2 regions of the Ligilactobacillus sp. RTP31139st1_D10_RTP31139_211217 genome follow, and region 1 is predicted to be linked to the other one. Evidence: predicted binding sites of a transcription regulator. Region 1 holds the regulator's gene; the other holds the start of a gene.
The links. Region 1 encodes LexA, which represses DNA repair genes until DNA is damaged. Its sites were predicted from a motif close to CNAACANNTGTTNG; they were not measured.
Positions count from the first base shown of each region.

Region 2: a site for LexA is predicted at 3,734-3,747, ahead of recA (recombinase RecA). Genes of this name have one in related genera too.

Region 1 is NZ_JBCOAR010000017.1:1,057-10,899, reverse strand. It holds gene tsf (translation elongation factor Ts) at 1-467, opposite strand, end outside; gene rpsB (30S ribosomal protein S2) at 614-1,411, opposite strand; gene ABT996_RS09100 (D-2-hydroxyacid dehydrogenase) at 1,587-2,582, opposite strand; gene ABT996_RS09095 (GIY-YIG nuclease family protein) at 2,723-3,010, opposite strand; gene ABT996_RS09090 (tRNA1(Val) (adenine(37)-N6)-methyltransferase) at 2,994-3,752, opposite strand; gene ABT996_RS09085 (lysophospholipid acyltransferase family protein) at 3,959-4,585, shown strand; gene ABT996_RS09080 (YneF family protein) at 4,634-4,858, opposite strand; gene ABT996_RS09075 (DUF896 domain-containing protein) at 4,939-5,235, opposite strand; gene lexA (transcriptional repressor LexA) at 5,400-6,023, shown strand; gene recN (DNA repair protein RecN) at 6,108-7,787, opposite strand; gene ABT996_RS09060 (arginine repressor) at 7,846-8,304, opposite strand; gene ABT996_RS09055 (TlyA family RNA methyltransferase) at 8,325-9,152, opposite strand; gene ABT996_RS09050 (polyprenyl synthetase family protein) at 9,167-9,843, opposite strand, start outside.
Region 2 is NZ_JBCOAR010000005.1:45,359-56,093, reverse strand. It holds gene yfmH (EF-P 5-aminopentanol modification-associated protein YfmH) at 1-1,252, shown strand, start outside; gene ymfI (elongation factor P 5-aminopentanone reductase) at 1,249-1,977, shown strand; gene ABT996_RS04225 (helix-turn-helix domain-containing protein) at 2,017-2,946, shown strand; gene pgsA (CDP-diacylglycerol--glycerol-3-phosphate 3-phosphatidyltransferase) at 3,054-3,641, shown strand; gene recA (recombinase RecA) at 3,858-4,964, shown strand; gene rny (ribonuclease Y) at 5,144-6,694, shown strand; gene ABT996_RS04205 (deoxynucleoside kinase) at 6,752-7,480, opposite strand; gene ABT996_RS04200 (KUP/HAK/KT family potassium transporter) at 7,701-9,725, shown strand; gene purE (5-(carboxyamino)imidazole ribonucleotide mutase) at 10,051-10,539, shown strand; gene purK (5-(carboxyamino)imidazole ribonucleotide synthase) at 10,523-10,735, shown strand, end outside.

The sequences.
Region 1 (9,843 bases):
AAGTAAGCACCGAAGTTTTCGTTGTCAGCTTTTTCAACCAATTCAAAGCGACGCAATGTGATCTTTTCACCGATAACTTGTGTAGCTTCGATGATTTCTTCGTTGATCGTACCTTTGTCAGTCTTGATAGCCAAAGCAGCTTCTAAATCAGCTGGTTTGTTTTCTGCGATCAAACCTGCAACACGTTTTACAAGGTCCTTGAATTGTTGGTTTTGAGCAACAAAGTCTGTTTCAGCGTTGATTTCAACAACTGCAGCTGTGTTACCTACAACTTCAACATCAGCTAAACCTTCAGCAGCAACACGGTCGCTCTTCTTAGCAGCCTTTGCCATACCTTTTTCACGCAAGAAATCAATAGCCTTGTCCATGTCGCCATCAACAGCAACTAAAGCTTTCTTAGCATCCATCATACCTACGCCAGTTTTTTCGCGTAATTCTTTTACTTGAGCAGCAGTAACTTTTGCCATAGCCTAGTGGCCTCCTTAGAGTGATTAATTTGGAGTACTTTTGGCATAAAAACCATGGTGTATCCAAACCATAAATTTAAAAAAGGCCATCTCAAGACTAAGGCCAAAATGCCTACCTAAAACCTGAGACAGCCTAAGTTTATTAACTATTCAGCATCTGTATCGTTGTTGCCTTCAACAACTTCAACGATTTCTTCGATGGATTCAACTTCTTCGCCGTTAGCAGCTTGGAAAGTTTCTTCTGAAACAGGTGCATCATCTTCGCCTTGACGACCTTCGATGACCGCATCTGCCATCTTAGATGTGATCAAACGTACGGCACGGATAGCATCGTCGTTTGATGGGATCTTAACATCGATTTCATCTGGATCAGCGTTTGTGTCGACCATAGCAACGATAGGAATGTTAAGCTTTTGTGCTTCCTTAACAGCGATACGTTCCTTGCGAGGATCCACGATGAACAATACATCAGGGATACGTGGCATATCTTCAATACCACCAAGGAATTTTTGAAGACGATCGCGTTCTTTGATCAACAAAGCAACTTCTTTCTTAGGTAACACTTCAAATGTGCCATCTTCTTCCATTGCTTTGATCTCTTTCAAACGTTTGATACGTTTTTGGATCGTGTTCCAGTTTGTCAAAGTACCACCTAACCAACGATGGTTTACGTAGTATTGACCTGCACGTTTTGCTTCTTCTTCGATCGCATCTTGTGCTTGTTTCTTTGTACCAACAAACAAGATAACACCATCGTTAGCAGCAGCATCTTTCATAAAATCGTAAGCATCGTCGATCAACTTAACAGTTTTTTGTAAGTCGATGATGTAGATACCATTACGTTCTGTGAAGATGTACTTCTTCATCTTAGGGTTCCAACGACGTGTTTGGTGACCAAAATGTACACCAGCTTCAAGTAATTGTTTCATGGAAATAACAGCCATTACAATTAACCTCCAAAATAGTTTTTATTATCCTCCCCTATGTTCAACGATCAAAAAACTCAAATGAGCACTCTTTTGACCATCGCATAAGGTGTGAATTGTACCTTTATAGGCACTCTTGATATTATAACCTACTCCTAGAGCAATTGCAAACGTTTCTGTTAAAAAATCAAGCTTATTTTGTTTGAACTAAAGTCGGGGCCGTTCCAGTCTCGATCACTGATTTAGCCGAATCTAATGAGATATTGACCATATTTTCAACAGCTATTTCAGTGTAAAAGGCAATGTGTGGCGTCATCACAACGTTATCTAACGCAACTAACTCTTTGAACAGTTCATCTTCAACACCCGTTTCATTTAAATCGTGGTTAAAGATCGGTGTCTCAAATTCATACGTATCTAAACCAGCACCACCTAATTTGCCACTCTTCAAAGCTGCAAGTAAAGCATTAGCATCGATCAAAGAACCGCGCGCAGTATTGATGATATAAGCGCCATCTTTCATTTTTTCGATCATTTTAGCATCGATCAGATGTCCATCTTTGTCAGAGCCTGGCATATGCAAAGTCAACACATCGGCTTTAGCCACTAGATCTTCTAGCGTATCAACATAGATACCTTCACTTTCCAATTTAGGATCATGATAGGGATCAAACGCCAAGATCTTAGCACCAAAGCCCTTATAGATATCGATCGCAGCTTTACCGATCCGCCCCGTGCCAACGATCCCGATCGTCAAAGCTCTGATCTCTTTACCAACAAAGGGAGCCCAGCGATAATCATTGGAAGCCATTCGCTTGCGGAAAATATTTTGATTACGCAACAATTGTAGTAAGATCGTTACTGAAAATTCAGCGATCGCATTAGGCGAATATGCCGGCACATTAGTTACCGTGATCCCATATTTCTTAGCTTCAGCTAGGTCTAGATTATCGACCCCGACATTTCTGATCGAAACATCTTTGACACCATAACCAGCCAAAGTCTTAAAAAGATCCGCTGGATACGTCCCAGTCTGAAAGCTGATAACAGCATCATATCCCTTGGACAAGCTCAAATTTTCGGACGTAACTTCATCGGCAACTAATTTTATTTCAATATTATTTTTTTGAGACCAATTTTCAAAATAAGCACGTTCATCTTGACGTACATTATAAGCAATAAACTTCATAACGAACTGCTGCACCAAATGTGACTCCAAATGAAGAAATGCAGCCTTCCTTTCTTGAATTTTAGCTAACTTTTCTTGATGATCTCACATTTTAACTTCAAATCTAAAGTTAGCACTTCAACTCTTACTATAACATAAGTCTATCTTAACAAATATTTCTCAGCTACTCCATGTTCACGCAAATAGCTTTCCTTTTGTTGGCGTGTTAGTTGTTTGAACGCATATTCTTTTTTAAGTGCTAAACTTTTAGTCGCAAATTGCTCATGGTAGATCATTTTCACCGGGCGCCGAACACGGGTATACTTAGCTCCCTGTCCACTATTGTGAGTCATTAAACGCTGTTTGAGATCAGTCGTAAAGCCTGTATAAAAAGTAGCATCCGCACAGCGTAAAACATAGAAAAAATACTGTTTACTCTGCTGTTCCATATAAAATTTCCCTCATCTCCGGTGTATATTCATCATTTGCCTGATAAACTGTGATCGGAGGCATAAAGCGCAACCCGCCTTTGCGTCCATCTTTGATCGCTTCGACTAAGACCATATTAGCTTCACGACCTGCTTTAGGATAGACTAGTTGGATCTTCTTAGGAGCTAGCCGATTTTTTTGCATGCATTCAAAGATCTCCCACAGTCTATCGGGACGATGAACAAAATAAGCTTTACCTTTAGTTTTTAAAAGTGCACTACTCATTTCGATCGTTTGAGCTAAAGTCACCGTGATCTCATGGCGGGCCAATGCCAGATAAGGGTTAGGATTTTTTTTGCTAGTTGGAAGATCCGAAAAGTACGGGGGATTACATGTGACCGTATCAAAGCTATCTTTTTTCAAATGCGTCAACGAATCGTTTAGATCAAGATTCAAGACAGTCAGCTGTTTTTCTAAAGAATTTAATTTAACACTACGTTCAGCCATTTCAGCTAATTTAGGTTGGATCTCGACAGCCACGATCGAAGCTTTAGTTTTGTTTGTCAAAAATAGACCAACTGCTCCATTTCCCGCACAGAGATCGACTACTTTGCCATTTTCTTTTTTTGTTGGCTCGGCAAAATGGGCCAGTAACACTGCATCCAAAGAAAAAGAAAAAACTTTTGAGCTTTGAATTATTTTGATATCGTTAGCGTATAACTGGTCGATCCGTTCATCTTCTCTCAATTCGATTTTATTCAAATCAAAACACCTTCTTTTACTCTTTAACGTGACTTGCAATTTTAAGATAAATTTAGCATACTAAAAAATGTATAATAAATAAATAGCGCTGTCCAAGTATTGAAGCCACTTGAAAGTTAAACTGTGAGCCGGCTAGCAGCAGCGCTATCTAAGAAAGGAAGGCTATAGAACTTTCAAATATCTCACAGTCTATAGCAGTAAATACCATGTTTTATTCATTTATTCGAGGCCTAGTTAGGTTTCTTGTTTATCTGATCAACGGTAAACCAAACTTTGAAGGCAAAGAAAACTTACCTTCAGGAAATTATATTTTGGTTGGCCCACACCGCACTTGGTTTGATCCCTTGTATTTTGCCTTAGCAGCTTCTCCTAAAAAATTCAGCTTCATGGCAAAAGAAGAACTTTTCAAAAATCCAATTTTGCGGTTTATCCTAAAACATGCCAACGCTTTTCCAGTCGACCGAAAAAATCCTGGTCCCTCTGTGATCAAGACCCCAGTCAAGTTGCTTAAAAAAAGTGATCTTTCTTTGATCATGTTTCCTTCTGGGACTAGACATTCACAGGAAATGAAAGGGGGCGTCGTTTTGATTGCTAAAATGACTGGTGTCCCGATCGTTCCTGCCGTTTACCAAGGGCCCTTGACCTTAAAAACACTCTTTAGCCGTAAAAAGACAACTGTTCGCTTTGGTGAACCGATCTACGTTGATCGCAAAACTAAATTGACCGATGAGACCCAAGCAACGATCATCAATGAAATGGAACAAGCCTTTACCAAACTGGACAAAGCGATCGATCCAAACTTCCACTACATCGATCCTACAACAAAAAAATAACTAAAAATAGGTTGGACTCGCAAGTCACAACCTATTTTTAGTTTTAAATTACTTTTTAGACATATTTTGCTTCATTGAAGCCATCATTTGATGAAGTTTCTTTTCAGAAGGCTTTTGCCCCATCTGAATCATCATCGTCCGCAACATCTGTTCATTGATCGGCGGATTTTTCTTCAAATAGTCTTCCATGTACTTACGAGCAGCAAAGAAACCACCAACAAAGCCAAGGATAAGCGCTAAGACTACAAGTACGATCCAAATTCCAGTAGACATTTCAGCACCCCCTTCTCATTATATTCATTCAACTACTTATTCTACACAAGTTATCCTTAAAAATAAAGCGTTAAACGACTTTAATTATCACGCAAACCACGTTCACGTTGGATCTTTTTGACCTTTTCTGGCGTAACTTCATTGCCATCTTTATCGTAGACTTGTAACATTTCTACGTGACTACGGAAGTTTTCTCTAAACATCGCTAAGTAAGTCTTACGCAATTCTTGTTGTTCTTCTTTTTCAGCTTCTGTTAGCGTGCCTTCTTTTTTCTTTTTAGATAATTCATTGATGCGATCGATCAGTTCTTGGGGGATCGCACCTTTTTTTGCTTCCGTCGTTTCTGACGCTTGTTCTAATTTTTCGTCTTTTTCCATGTTAAATTCCTCTTTTCCAAGATGATCTATCATTTATATTCTATCTCAAAATTTTAAGAAAGTCATTAACTTAGTCACTTTCTCTAGATAAAGCAAACGCTTGTTTGTAACTGTTGGTTTTCTATGTTATAATTACCCTATAAAAATGTATTGAGGTGTTCAAAATGACAAAAGCATCCGAAAAAAGACAGCTAAACATTTTGCGTTTTATCTACAATACAGTTGAGAGCAAAGGTTATCCACCGACTGTACGCGAGATCTGCCAAGCAGTCTCCCTTTCTTCGACCTCAACTGTACACGGTCATTTAGCACGCTTAACTAAGAAAGGCTTTCTTAAAAAAGATCCTACTAAGCCACGGGCAATGGAAGTTACTCCAGCTGGTCTAGACGCTTTGGGGATCAAAACGACCTTAAATGAGATCCCCGTTGTCGGAACGGTAACTGCAGGGATGCCGATCTTAACCGTTGAAGAAACAACTGATTATTTCCCATTACCACCTAATTTAAGCGATGCCAATGATTTGTTCATGTTGAACATCCGTGGTGAAAGCATGATCGATGCTGGGATCTTAGATGGTGATCAAGTTATCGTTAGAAAACAATCTGCTGCTGACAATGGTGATATCGTGATCGCCATGACCGAAGACGATGAAGCAACGTGTAAGCGATTCTACAAAGAAGACGGATATTTTAGATTACAACCTGAAAATGAAACGATGGATCCGATCATCTTGGATAATGTCGTAATTTTAGGCAAAGTCATTGGGCTCTACCGTGATATGATCTAAAGTCAATATTTTAGCAACTAGGAGTTTACCGACTTCTAGTTTTTTTATTCAAAAAAAAGATGCCTCAAAGTGCATCTTTTAGAACTATTTACTTGCCTTAGCCATTTTTAGCAATTCTTCTGCATGTTCTAGCGTCAAAGTCGTGATCGAAGAACCCGATAACATTCGGGCTAATTCTTCGATCCGTTCCTTATCGTTTAAGATCGTCAGCGAAGTTTCAGTCCGACCATTAGCTACATGCTTAGCAATAAAGTAGTGATGGTCTGCCACAGCTGCGACCTGTGGTAAATGCGTGATACACAACACTTGCGAATTAGTTGCGATCTGACTGATCTTTTCTGCGATTGCCTGGGCGACGCGCCCACTGACTCCAGTATCGACCTCATCGAAAATAATACTCGTCACACCCTTATTTTGGGCAAAGATCGTCTTTAGCGCGAGCATGATCCGCGACAATTCACCACCAGAAGCGATCTTTGCTAAAGCGCCCATTTCTTCTCCGGGGTTAGTTTGAATGTAAAATTCGACCCGATCAAGCCCAGTCTCAGTCAATTGCCCGTTCTCTGGTAAAAAACGTACTTCAAAAACAGCTTTATCCATATAAAGCGCACTTAATTGCTGATGGATCTCATTTTCAAGGCGTTTAGCAGTCTGTTTGCGTAACTCGCTGATCTCTAGTGCTAATTCTTTTGCCTTGGCGTGAGCTTCTTTGACCTGTTCGACTTGCTGCTCTAAGTTTTCATCGCTTTGTTGCATCGTTTCAAGCTCGTGTTTTATCTTATCGTAATAAGCCAAGATCATTTCGATCGAATCACCATATTTACGCTTGAGCTGATGGATCGTTTCGAGCCGTGCCTCAATTGAATTTAGCAGTTCTTCATCCCACTCCAGATCACTTAATTGCCCTGAAACTTCATGTGCTGCATCTTGCAGATTATAAAAAGCATCAGAAACCTTTTCGTAGATCGCGGCTAATTCAGAATTGAACTCAGCCACATCTTCTAATTCACTCATGACATTTCCTAGAACGCTCATCACATCTAATTCTTCACCATTTAGTGCTTGATAACTCATCTCTAAGGCGTGATGGATCGTTTGATAATTATCTAATTGATGTTTTTGTTCTTGGAGCTCTTCTTCTTCGCCCTCGTGTAACTGCGCCTCACTGATCTCATTAACTTGAAATTGTAACATATCGAGTCTTTGAGCCCACTCATGCGCATTTTTCTCGCGTTGCTCCAGTGCTTGCGAAAGGCGACGATAATTGGCATAAAGTGCCTGGTATTGTGTCAATTTAGCTAGGATCTCAGGCTGATAATTATCAACTAGGGCTAAATGGCGCTCAGGATCCATCAATTCTTGATGCTCATTTTGTCCGTGGATATCGATCAAGGTTTGCCCTACCTGCCGTAATGTGCCCAAATTAACCAAAACACCATTTATCCGGCAAACATTTTTACCACTGCGATAAATATCGCGTTGTAAGATCAAAACGTCATCTTCACATTCGATCCCAAATTCATCTAAAAGCTCATATGTGCGCGTCGCTTTAGGAATGGTAAATTGCCCCTGGAGTAACGACTTATTAGCTCCCTTGCGGATAAAATCACTCGAGCCACGTCCACCTGCTAGTAGTCCTAAAGCATCAATAATAATAGATTTACCAGCCCCTGTTTCACCAGTCAAGACCGTCATATTCGTTCCAAAATCAACGGTCAACTGCTCAATAATTGCAAAATCACGGATCATTAATTCTTGTAACAAAGTACTTTCCTGCTGTTGCTAAGAGTAACAGTTTTTCCTTTCCCAAAATCTAAAAGTCCTATTTATCATCGATCAAAGCCAATAATTTACGCTCGATCTGCAATGCATCCTCATTTGAGCGTGCAAAGAGCATGATCGTGTCATCATCGCCTAAAGTAGCAAAGACTTCATCATAGTTCATTTGTGAGATCAAGCTCGAAAGCGCTGGCCCATTACCAGGCAAAACTTTGACCATACATAGATCACGGTGACAGTCAGAAACAAGATAGGCGTCACGCAAAACTTTCCTTAGTTTTTTTTCGGTATTATCCTTCTTGGTAGTCGGTAAACTATACCGATACGATCCATCTGGCGTTGGGACTTTGATCAACTGCATCTCTTTTACGTCACGTGAGATAGTAGCTTGAGTCACTTCAACTCCCTTAGCTGAAAGGAGACTAACAAAGTCTTCTTGCCGATAAATCGCATTATCCTGGATCATTTTTTTAATAATTCGTTGTCTATCTTGTTTTCTCACTGAGAAATCATCCTTCCTACCTACTTATCTTTTTGATGAAGTAATGTTTGATGGGCTTGTTTGATCACCGCACTTGGATCGACATTCGCACTGATCGTTGCAGTCTCTGAGGTTGAACGCAAATGAACTAAAAATTCAATATTTCCTTCACCACCCGTGATCGGTGAAAAATCAAGGTCTAAAACATCATAGCCTGCTTTGACAGCAAAAGCGATCAACTCTTGGACTACTTCTAAATGAACCTTTTCATCCCGAACGATCCCATGCTTACCGACCTTTTCACGCCCCGCCTCAAATTGAGGCTTGATCAAAGCCACCACGTCTCCGCCCGGCTCCAAGATCGCATGTAAAGTCGGCAAAATAAGTTGTAAAGAAATAAAAGAAACATCGATCGTCGCAAAATCAGGGCGTCCAGCAGTAAAATCTTCTAATTTACTGTAGCGAAAGTTAGTATTCTCCATCACAACGACTCGCGGATCTTGGCGCAACTTCCAAGCTAATTGATTAGTTCCCACATCGAGAGCATAACTCAACTTAGCCCCTTTTTGTAAGGCGACATCAGTAAAGCCCCCCGTAGATGAACCAATATCAAGGACTGTCTTATTTTTGGTACTTAGTTTAAAGACTTTGAGCGCTTTTTCAAGCTTTAAGCCACCACGACTAACATAAGGCATTTTTTTACCCTTAAAATGTAATTTGACACTTGGATCGATCTTTTCACCTGGTTTATCTAAGCGTTCTTCATTTTCACCTAAGATCTCGCCTGCCATAACTGCACGTTTTGCTTGTTCGCGTGTCTCGAATAGACCCTGCTTGACCAATAATACATCTACACGTTCTTTTTTCATACTTACATCCTTACTTATAATTTAAAATACTCTAGCACTTGACGCAAAAGAGAAGTCTCAAAACCACTTCCGGCTAAAAACTCAAGTTGATCTTTTGCTTGTTCCAACGTATCAGCTAGCGCTTGCTTAGCTCCCTCTAGTCCTAAAAGGCGCGGATAAGTATTTTTATTTTCCGCCACATCCTTATTAGCTGTCTTACCCAACTCGGCAGTCGTCGCCGTTACATCTAAAATATCGTCATAGATCTGAAAGGCTAGACCAAATTTTTGGCCAAAAGTAACTAATGCCTGCTCTTGTTTTGGGGTCGCTCCACCTAAAATGGCACCGGCAAAACAAGCATACTCCAACAATTGTCCGGTCTTGTTTTTATGGACTTGCATCAACTCAGCTAAAGTCAACGTGGTCTTTTCACCTAAGATATCACTGGTTTGGCCTGCGACCATCCCATTTGCCCCTGCAGCTTTGGCGAGTTCAGCCACCAAGGTAACACGTTTTTTAGGTGACAGCTTTGTTTTAGCTATCCAACCAAAAGCCTCAGTTAAAAGGGCATCACCTGCTAAAACCGCTATATCTTGACCAAAAACTTTATGATTTGTCGGTTTTCCCCGTCGGAGATCATCATTATCCATCTCAGGTAGATCATCATGGATCAAAGAGTAGGTGTGCAGAAATTCTAAACTTCCCGCCACAC
Region 2 (10,735 bases), on a different contig from region 1:
TAATGGGCTGAAAGTCAATTTCTTGCCTCGAGCAGATTTTCATAAGACTTATGGGATCTTGACGACTGACTATGGCTCAGTTGATAACGAATTTGTTCCTTTGGGTGAGACTGAAGTTCGCCGTTTTCCTGACGGGATCGCCCACTTTTTGGAACATAAATTATTCGAAAAAGAAGATCACGATGCCTTTGAACTATTTGGTAGATATGGGGCTGATGCCAATGCCTTTACCAGTTTTACGCGTACGAGTTATCTGTTTCAAACGACACACAATGTTGCTAAGTGTGTGACGACGTTATTGGATTTCGTGCAAGCGCCATATTTTTCGGAAAAAACAGTTGAAAAAGAAAAGGGGATCATTGGTCAAGAGATCAAAATGTATGATGATGACTCCAATTGGCGTTTGTATTTTGGGATCATCGAAAACCTTTATCCTAAAAATTCATTAAGTGTCGATATCGCTGGGACAGTTGATTCGATCAATAAGATCACTGCCCAAGATCTTTATGATTGTTACAAGACTTTTTATCAGCCAAGTAACATGGATCTCTTCTTAGTCGGAAATTTTGAAGTTGAAGCGATGCTCGAGTTGATCAAAGAAAATCAAGCAGCCAAGGAATTTCCAAGTGCTGAGCCGATCAAGCGTGCCGAAGAATTTTTTGATCACGAGGGTAAGGATATCATCCCTTATCGCATGACTGAATTGGAGATCCAGCGCCCTAAAACGATCATTGGGATCAAGGGATTAGATCAAGTCCCAGCTGGTCGGGCAGGCTTGCGGTATAAGCTAGCAGTCGAATTATTATTGTATTTACTTTACAGCGAAACTTCAGATAAATACTTAGAACTTTATGATGCAGGTGTCTTGGATGATAGTTTTGGTTATGATTTTTCTTTAGAACGTGGTTTTCATTTTGCTACGATCTCAGGTGATACCAATAAACCGCAAGAACTATCCAATGCTGTGATCGATATCGCTGAGCACGCGTTAGGGTTTTTAGAAGATAAAGGATCTGCTTTCGAGTTAGCCAAACGTGAGCTGATCGGACGAAACCTCCAAGCAATGAATTCATTAGAGAGTATCGCTAATCGTTATGAAGCTGATCTATTTGAAAGTGCGACCTTATTTGATGTTGGAGCGCTTTTAGAACAATTGACTTTAGATGATATCAGAGCTGTTGCCAAACAGTTCTTACGTTCAGAGGCGATCAGTGTTTACCAAATTCTCCCGAAAGAAGATGAAGATCAATGAAATGGGCTTTGCTCTGTGGAGCCTCAGGTGATCTAGGTCACCAAATAGCCAAAGACTTAGCTGCTGATGGCTGGTCGTTATATTTACATTACTATCACAATCAAACGCGTGTGGATGATCTAGTAATAGAACTAGCGAAGAATTATCCCAAGCAAGATTTTTTAGCACTCCAAGCTGATCTTACAGCGCCAGACACGATGCCCCAAGTAGCTTCCCAGATCTTTGGTAGCCTAGATGCATTGATCTTTGCGCAAGGAACGACTGAATATGGTCTATTTAGTCAACAAGAACCGCAAGCTTTTGATCAAATTCTAGCGATGCAATTGCAGAGCCCGTTGCGTTTGATCGCGTCGCTCGAAGCTAAATTAGCTCGCAGTCAAGCGGCACGGATCGTGTTTATCGGTTCGGTCTATGGTGGAGCTGGTAGTGCTTTAGAGGTCGGTTATAGTACGGTAAAAGGGGCGCAAAGTGCTTTTTGCAAAGCTTATAGTAAGGAAGTCGCCTCTTTGGGGATCACAGTCAATACGATCGCACCTGGAGCGATAGATACGCAGATGAATCAGATGTTTTCTGGTAGTGAACGGCAAGCAGTCGAAGAAGAGATCCCAAGTGGTCGCTTTGCTCAGCCAAGTGAGATAAGTTATTTCGTAAAAATGTTGTTAGCCCCTAAAGCTAGTTATTTAACGGGTCAGACACTTTATGTGACCGGTGGTTGGCTCGTGTAGACGATAGAATCTAAAAAAGAGACGGAGAAATTAGATAAAATGACAGATATTGGAACAATTTTAAAAGAAGCACGTAAAGAAAAAGGTTTGACACTAGATGACTTGCAACAAACGACCAAGATCCAAAAACGTTATTTGATCGCGATCGAAGACGGTGATTTTGCGGCATTACCAGGTAAATTTTATGTGCGAGCTTTTATCAAGCAATATGCCGAAACTGTGGGGATCGATCCAGAAGAGTTGCTAGTCAAGCTAGATGAAAATAACGCACCAAAGCCAAAAGAAGAAACAGAAGCAACGACACGCACCGAAGCCGTCAAGCGCGAAGAAGAAGAAAAAACTATGTCACCGATCCTGGCAGGTTTGATCCGTTATTTACCAACGATCATCATCGTAGTCATCGTAGTTGCGATCTTAGGGACGATCTACATCTTTGCTTGGGGGGATCGTGACCGTAATAGCAGTACCCAAATCGCGGATAACAGCCAAAGCGTCTCAGTTTCTTCCGAAAGTTCTGCTAAGAGCAGTAGTTCAAAGGAAAAATCTTCAAGTAGTGAAAGTAGTAGCACATCTAAAAAAGAAAGCTCAAGTACAAAAGCTAAGAAAGAATCTAAAAAGGCAATTAAGCAAAAGATCACTAACACTTCAGCTGCGGGTTCAGCTTTCGTATATGATCTAGAAAATGCGCCAGCTACAAATAAGATCGAAATGTCAGTTTCTGATGGCGCAACAGCTTGGAATGCTGTTTCAGCTAATGGAGTTCAAGTATGGCAAGGAACGCTTAGTGCTGATAATGCTACACAAACAATTAAGATCCCTGAAAATACAACAACGATCACGTTGAATTTAGGAAACTCAAAGGCAACCTCGATCAAGATCAACGGTAAGAAATTTGATTTCTTGAAAGAAAACGAGACATTGACTGTACGTACGATCACATTGAACGTCGCACAAACAACGGCACAATAAAAGTAGTATGGCAGAAAAAGGCGGATGCCAAAGCATAAGTAAATCTAAGAAAGGAAACTGTGCGCTTTTCAAAGTATGAAACTTTTCCGCCAACACAGTAGAAAATTATGAATTTACCTAATAAATTGACAGTTTTACGGATCATTTTGATCCCGATCTTCATGTTAGTTCTGCTATTGCCACTTGATTGGGGCGAGGTGGTCTTAGCTGGGACTGTTATCCCGACCACACAATTGCTCGGAGCGCTGATCTTTGCCGTCGCTTCGATCACGGATTTTGCGGATGGTCAGATCGCACGTAAGCAAAAATTAGTTACCAACTTTGGCAAATTTGCTGATCCTTTAGCCGATAAGATGTTAGTAATGACCGCATTTATCATCTTGGTGCAGATGGGAAAAGTCCCAGCATGGGTGGCTGCGATCATTGTTTGCCGTGAATTGGCCGTAACTGGTTTGCGCTTGATCATCGTTGAAAATGATGGTAAAGTCATGGCGGCTGAACTCCCAGGTAAGATCAAAACGATGACACAAATGTTTGCGATCTTGTTCTTGTATTTGAATAATGTTTTCTTTATCAATGCAAATATCATGATCGGCGAGATCTTATTGTATATCTGCTTATTCTTTACAGTATATTCAGGGTTGGATTATTTTTGGAAAAGTAGAAGTATTTTTGCCGATTCTTTTAACGATTAAAAATGATAGACTACTTCAGTTGTGAAGTAGTCTATTTATTTGCATAGAAATCTAAGTGATTTGCGTATCTTTAAAGTGAGGTTAAAATATATCAAACATTAGTTCGCAAAATGCTTGCTTTTTTTGAAAAAAATAAGTATGATATATGGTACAGAGTAATTGAACGTAGATTAGGAAACGTTCTTTGTGAGTAGATGACAAAGAGGAGGAGTAAATTTGGCTGACGAAAGACAAGTTGCTTTAGACAAAGCGCTCAAGAAGATCGAAAAAGATTTCGGTAAAGGTGCCATCATGAAGATGGGTGAAAAGGCTGATACCCAGATCTCAACTGTTCCAAGTGGTTCATTGGCCCTTGATGAAGCTTTGGGAGTAGGTGGTTTCCCACGGGGACGTATCGTAGAGATCTATGGCCCTGAAAGTTCTGGTAAGACAACAGTTGCCTTGCAAGCTGTGGCTGAAGTTCAAAAACAAGGCGGCCTAGCTGCCTATATCGATGCGGAAAATGCGCTTGATCCTGCTTATGCGACAGCTTTGGGCGTTAACATCGATGACTTGTTACTCTCCCAACCTGGTACTGGTGAAGAAGGGCTACAGATCGCAGATGCTTTGGTCTCTTCTGGGGCGGTAGATATCGTGGTCATTGACTCCGTAGCAGCTTTAGTTCCTAAGGCTGAGATCGAAGGTGAGATGGGTGATTCACACGTTGGGTTACAAGCACGTTTGATGTCTCAAGCTTTACGTAAACTTTCAGGTACGATCAACAAGACTAAGACGATCGCTTTGTTTATCAACCAGATCCGTGAAAAAGTCGGAGTGATGTTTGGTAATCCAGAAACGACCCCTGGTGGACGTGCGCTTAAGTTTTATTCGACGATCCGTTTGGAAGTTCGGCGTGCTGAACAGATCAAAGATGGTTCAGATGTTTTAGGTAACCGGACACGGATCAAAGTTGTGAAAAACAAGGTCGCACCACCATTTAGAACGGCAGAAGTCGATATCATGTATGGTGAAGGGATCTCGAAGATGGGTGAATTGATCGACTTAGCAGTTGAAAAAGATATCATCGAAAAGAGCGGGTCATGGTTCTCTTATGGTGGTAGCCATATCGGTCAAGGCCGTGAAAAGACAAAGGCTTACTTGAGTGAACATCCAGAAGTGGCCGACGAGATCACCCAAAAGGTTCGTGATACGCCAACGCTCACACAAAAAGAGAAGAAAGCACTCGAAAAAGAACAAAAAGCTAAGGAAAAAGAAGCGGCTAAAGTTGATAAAAAAGCAACTAACAAGCCGGTCAGTTTGGACTTAGGTAAAGACGACAAATAAACTTTAAAGAGTAGCCGTTTGCTAAGGCTACTCTTTTTTTGCGACACTTTTTAGATAAAAGGTCAAACAGACTGATAATGATTGACATTTACCAACATTAAACATTAAAATATTATTGTGTGTAAATTAGACCTAAGCCGTCGATTTACCACGATAAAATAGATCGCGGAGGTGCAAACTTGAACTATACTGTTATTAGTGCCATCCTCGCAATCGCTGTTTTGACTTTAGTGCTAGGTTTTGCTTTAGGAATCTTTTATCGAAAGCGTAGTTATGAACAATCGCTAGATGCCGCAACTCAAACGGCCAAAGGTATTATTGCTAGTGCCAAAAAAGAGGCTTTACTGGAAGCAAAAGATGAAAGTCATCGCTACCGTAAAGAAGTCGAAGGCGAATTGAAAGAGAGACGCTTTGAAGTTCAGAAACAAGAAAATCGTTTGTTGAAAAGAGAGGAGAACCTTGATCGCAAGGATTCGGTCTTAGACAAACGCGAACAAGCACTCACACAAAAAGAAGATCAGTTGAGTGCTGAGCAACAAAGATTAGATGCAAAGAGCAAAGAAGTCGCTTCGCTTGAACAAAAACAAAAAGATAAGCTGGAAGAAATCGCCGCTTTGACAAAAGACCAAGCTAAGGAGCTTATTCTTAAAGAGACGCGTAACAGTTTGAATTATGAATTAGCTGTGATGATCAAGGAAAGTGAAGCTCAAGCTCAAGCTACAGCTGATAAAAAGGCTAAGAGTTTGATCGCACAGGCTATCCAACGTAGCGCAGCTGATATGGTCTCCGAAACCACCGTCTCAGTCGTTAACTTACCAAATGATGAGATGAAAGGCCGCATCATCGGGCGTGAAGGGCGGAATATTCGCACACTTGAAACTTTGACAGGGATCGATCTGATCATTGATGATACGCCTGAAGCTGTCGTTTTGAGTGGTTTTGATCCGGTAAGACGCGAGATCGCCAAAATGGCCTTAGAGAAATTGATCCAAGATGGTCGGATCCATCCGGCACGCATCGAGGAAATGGTCGAAAAGGCCACTAAGGAAATGGATAGCCGGATCCGCCAGACTGGTGAAGAAGCTATCTTTGATCTTGGGATCCATTCAATGCACCCAGATTTGATCAAGACGGTCGGACGATTGAATTATCGGACAAGTTATGGTCAAAACGTATTGGATCATTCGATCGAAGTTGCTAAGATCACAGGGGTCCTTGCGGCTGAGTTAGGTGAAGACGTTACAATAGCGAAACGCGCAGGTTTACTACACGATATCGGAAAGGCAGTCGATCATGAAGTTGACGGCTCGCACGTTGAGATCGGGGTAGAATTGGCGAAGAAATATAAAGAAAACGATGTTGTTGTCAATACGATCGCATCCCACCACGGTGATGTAGCACCGAAATCAACGATCGCAGTTTTAGTTGCGGCAGCCGATGCTGTTTCAGCCGCACGTCCAGGTGCTCGAAGTGAATCGTTAGAAAACTACATTCACCGTCTTGAAAAATTGGAGAATATCTCTAATGAATTTGAAGGTGTGAAGAAGAGCTATGCGATCCAAGCCGGGCGTGAAGTTCGGATCATCGTTAAACCAAATGAGGTCAACGACCTTGAGGCAACTGTTTTAGCACGTGATATTCGAAATAAGATCGAAGAAGAACTTGAATATCCAGGGCATATCAAAGTTACCGTTATTCGTGAAACACGGGCGGTCGAATATGCTAAGTAATGGTTTTAGCAATTGTATCAAAAAAGCTGTAGTCCGATCAGGGCTACAGCTTTTTTATTAGGCATGACGTGCTTGTTTTAATTTCTCAGCTTGTTTAGCACTTAAGTTGCCTAGAGTGACTAAACGGTCTTCGATCAAGTCTAAAACGTAATTACGATCCGCCTGATTTTCGACAAAATCGTATTTATCACCATCGATGATCAATAGTTGAGAGAGTTCGTAATTTTTTTCAAAATCATCGTAATAGCGTAAGAGACGTTGGTAGTATTCGATCAATGAAGGATCAGTTGAGATCTGTTCATATTTACGCCCGCGCTTTTGGATCCGCTTGATCATCGTATCATAGGAAACTTTGATCAAGACCATCAGATCGGTATCGTTAGCGGGAGTAGCAGCCTTGAGTTCGGTCAACATATGTCCCAAAAGTTCTTGATAGGTCGCATATTCGATCTGAGTGGCATTTCCCATATTGGTATTCATCTTCATGAACATCGCATCTTCGTAGATCGAGCGATCGAGAATATTGTTTGGTTGCTGCATCGCTTGCTTCATCATCATAAAACGACGATTTAAAAAGAAAGTTTGTAAGAGATAGGCATAAGGATTAGTAGCATCCTTATCGCCAGCTTGACGCTTTTTGGCTGCTATCTCGTTGCCTTTGTAAAATAATGGTAAGACAGGGTTATCTTCAACGGGTTCAAAGAATGGCTCTGAGCCTAATTCTTGAGCCAAGATCTGTGTTAGGCTTGATTTACCTGATCCGATTATCCCAGCTAGTGTGATCATAGAAAGTTCATCCTCTCGGTTAATGTACTTAACTATCTTACATTTTTAACGCTTGTTTTTCAATTGAAATTGGCGGGGATCCCCCTACCTTTAGACTGGGGTGGTTGACATGGTGGATTACTTGACTAATTGTTACGAGAGGCATATATTTCTCTATGTAAAATTTTTTATGGGCAGACTGTAGGTAAGATGATAGCCTGCCAGAAAGGCTTGTGAGACAATGAAAAAACAAAAAAGACAGCTATTTTTAGGGCCTTTGATCACACTGGGGATCGTCTATGGTGATATAGGGACCTCGCCTTTGTATGTGATGAAAGCTTTATTAGCGGATTTAGGAAGTCCCAAATACCTGACCCGTGAATACCTTATTGGCTGTCTCTCGTTAGTTTTTTGGACATTGATGCTGATGACGACGATCAAATATGTTTTGATCGCATTGAAAGCAGATAACCACGGTGAAGGGGGGATCTTTGCCCTCTATGCTTTGGTACGCCATCAAAAAAAGTGGCTGATCGTTCCCGCATTGATCGGTGGGGCAGCTTTGTTGGCTGATGGGACCCTGACCCCAGCAGTGACTGTTACCAGTGCGATCGAAGGGTTGAAGGGAGTTGCATTTGGTAAAAATGTTCCGATCGCATCGCAAAATAGTGTGATCATCGTAACGTTTGTGATCTTATTAGTGTTATTTTTGATCCAGCGATTTGGGACGAGTTTGATCGGTAAAGGTTTTGGCCCGGTGATGTTTATCTGGTTTAGCTTTTTAGCGATCGTTGGTCTCATCAATTTAGCTAGCGATCCGGGGATGTTAGCTGCCTTGTCACCACATTATGGGTTAAAATTACTGTTTTCACCCGAAAATAAAGTTGGGATCTTTATTTTGGGGAGCGTATTTTTGGCAACGACTGGGGCTGAGGCGCTGTATTCAGATATGGGCCATGTTGGAAAACGCAACATCTATTTAACTTGGCCCTTTGTCTGCACGGCACTTGTATTGAATTATTTTGGCCAAGGAGCATATTTGAGTACACATCTAGCTCAGATAAAAGCTCAAACTAACTTTGAAAATCCATTCTATGCTGTTTTGGGTCCAGATTGGTATTTGTTTGGTGTAGTTTTGGCAACGTTAGCGGCTATTATCGCGTCCCAAGCTTTGATCACGGGGTCATTTACCTTGGTCCAAGAAGCGGTTGGGTTAAAACTTTTACCCCGGATGAAAGTTGAGTATCCAAGTCTTTCCCGCGGGCAGATTTATATTTCTGCAGTCAATTGGTTATTGTGCTTGACTACGACGATCGTGTTATTTTACTTTAAGACTTCTGAGCATATGGAAGCAGCTTACGGTCTAGCAATCACCTTGACGATGCTGATGACCACATTATTATTATTTGAGTATCTGCGATTTAAAGAAAAACCGCTAAGTGCTGTTTTGGTCTTAAGTTGTTTTAGTGTGATCGAATTGATATTTTTAGCTGCTAGCTTGAGTAAATTCATGCATGGTGGTTATGTGACGGTCTTTATCACCTTATTGATCTTAGGCTTGATGTTTGTTTGGTTCTTTGGAAATCGGCTACGTGAGCGTTATGCAGATCGCTCCGAGATGATCAATTTAAAGGATTATAAGTCAATGTTACAAGCACTAGCCAAAGATGAAAGTGAACCACTTTTTACAGATAACTTGATCGTTTTAGCTAAAGTAAAACGCGATCTTAGTGTCAAACGTGAATTGCTGTATTCGATCTTAGATAAAAAGCCTAAGCGCGCTAAAGTCTACTGGTTCGTGACGGTCAATACGACCGATGAACCATACACTAACTACTATACAGTTGATATGCTTGGCACGCGTAATATCGTCAATTTACAGTTATATTTAGGCTACAAGATGAATCCAAGCGTCAACTTATATCTCTATCAGATAGTTTCTGATCTGATGCAAAAAGATGTCATCGATGAACAGCCGCAAAAGTATACAACAGCTCCTGGTCGGATCGTGGGTAACTTTTCTGTTTTAGCGATCCAAGAAGTTTTATCGCCAGATACTCGGATCCCGGCTTGGATGCGTTTGTTGATCTCGGCCCGGATCTTTATCCAAAATCACAGTACGACACCAGTTCAGTGGTTTGGCCTTGAAACTAGTGAAGTCCACCTAGAAAAGGTCCCGCTTTTCTTGAAGAAACGTTCGGTACCTGTGATCGAGCAACGGGTCATCTTAAATCCTAAGGACATCAAACGCAGTACTTGCGAATAGTTGATCGCACCCAGTTATTGGGTGCTTTTTCGTGTTTTCCTTAAAATTAAATGTGTTTGTGTGTTTTTTTATAGATTATACGGATAAAATTATTATATTTAGAAAAATAGTTCGATTTTTATTTTGACAATTATAGGTCACTTTGTTATGCTTAAAGCAACTTGAGGGCTGATCAAGATCTTGATAGCCGCTGGGAATAGTGTGGTAGCGGTGGGACCCCCAAGCTTTTGAACAGAGCTTGTTTGAAAATAACCAGGAAAGGATATGCTATATCACTTTCGGTCGTATTTTATGCGATCCCACATAGATATGGCGGGCACTTAGATTGAGTAATCGAATTAGTATTGTGATGGGCAGCTATTCTGATTGGGAGACCATGAAAAATACAGCTGCTGTTTTAGATGAATTTGGTGTAAAATATGATAAGGCTGTGATCTCAGCTCATCGGATGCCCGAAGAAATGATGACATTTGCTAAAGACGCTGTAGATAATGGAGTCGAAGTGATCATTGCGGGTGCTGGTGGTGCGGCTCATCTACCTGGGATGGTCGCTGCTAATACTGTTTTGCCAGTTATTGGTGTTCCCGTCCAATCGCGGGCATTAAATGGCCTAGATTCATTGTTATCGATCGTTCAGATGCCAGCGGGGGTTCCAGTCGCAACTACTGCGATCGGTGTGGCAGGCGCTAAAAATGCCGCTCTATTGGCGTTGCAGATCCTGGGTGTTACCGATAAGACGATCCAAAAAGACCTACTTGCTTATCGCCAGGAAATGCATGATAAAGCTGTAGAAAGCGGTGATCTTCTTGGCTGATGCAGTGCAACTCAAACAAGGACAGACGATCGGGATCATCGGTGGTGGACAATTGGGGCAAATGCTAGTTTTATCGGCTAAAGCGATGGGGCTAAAGACGATCATTTTAGATCCTGATGCCACTTGTCCAGCTGGACAGGCAGCTGATGCACAGATCGTGGCGCCATATGACGATTTTTCGGCTTTAGAAGAACTA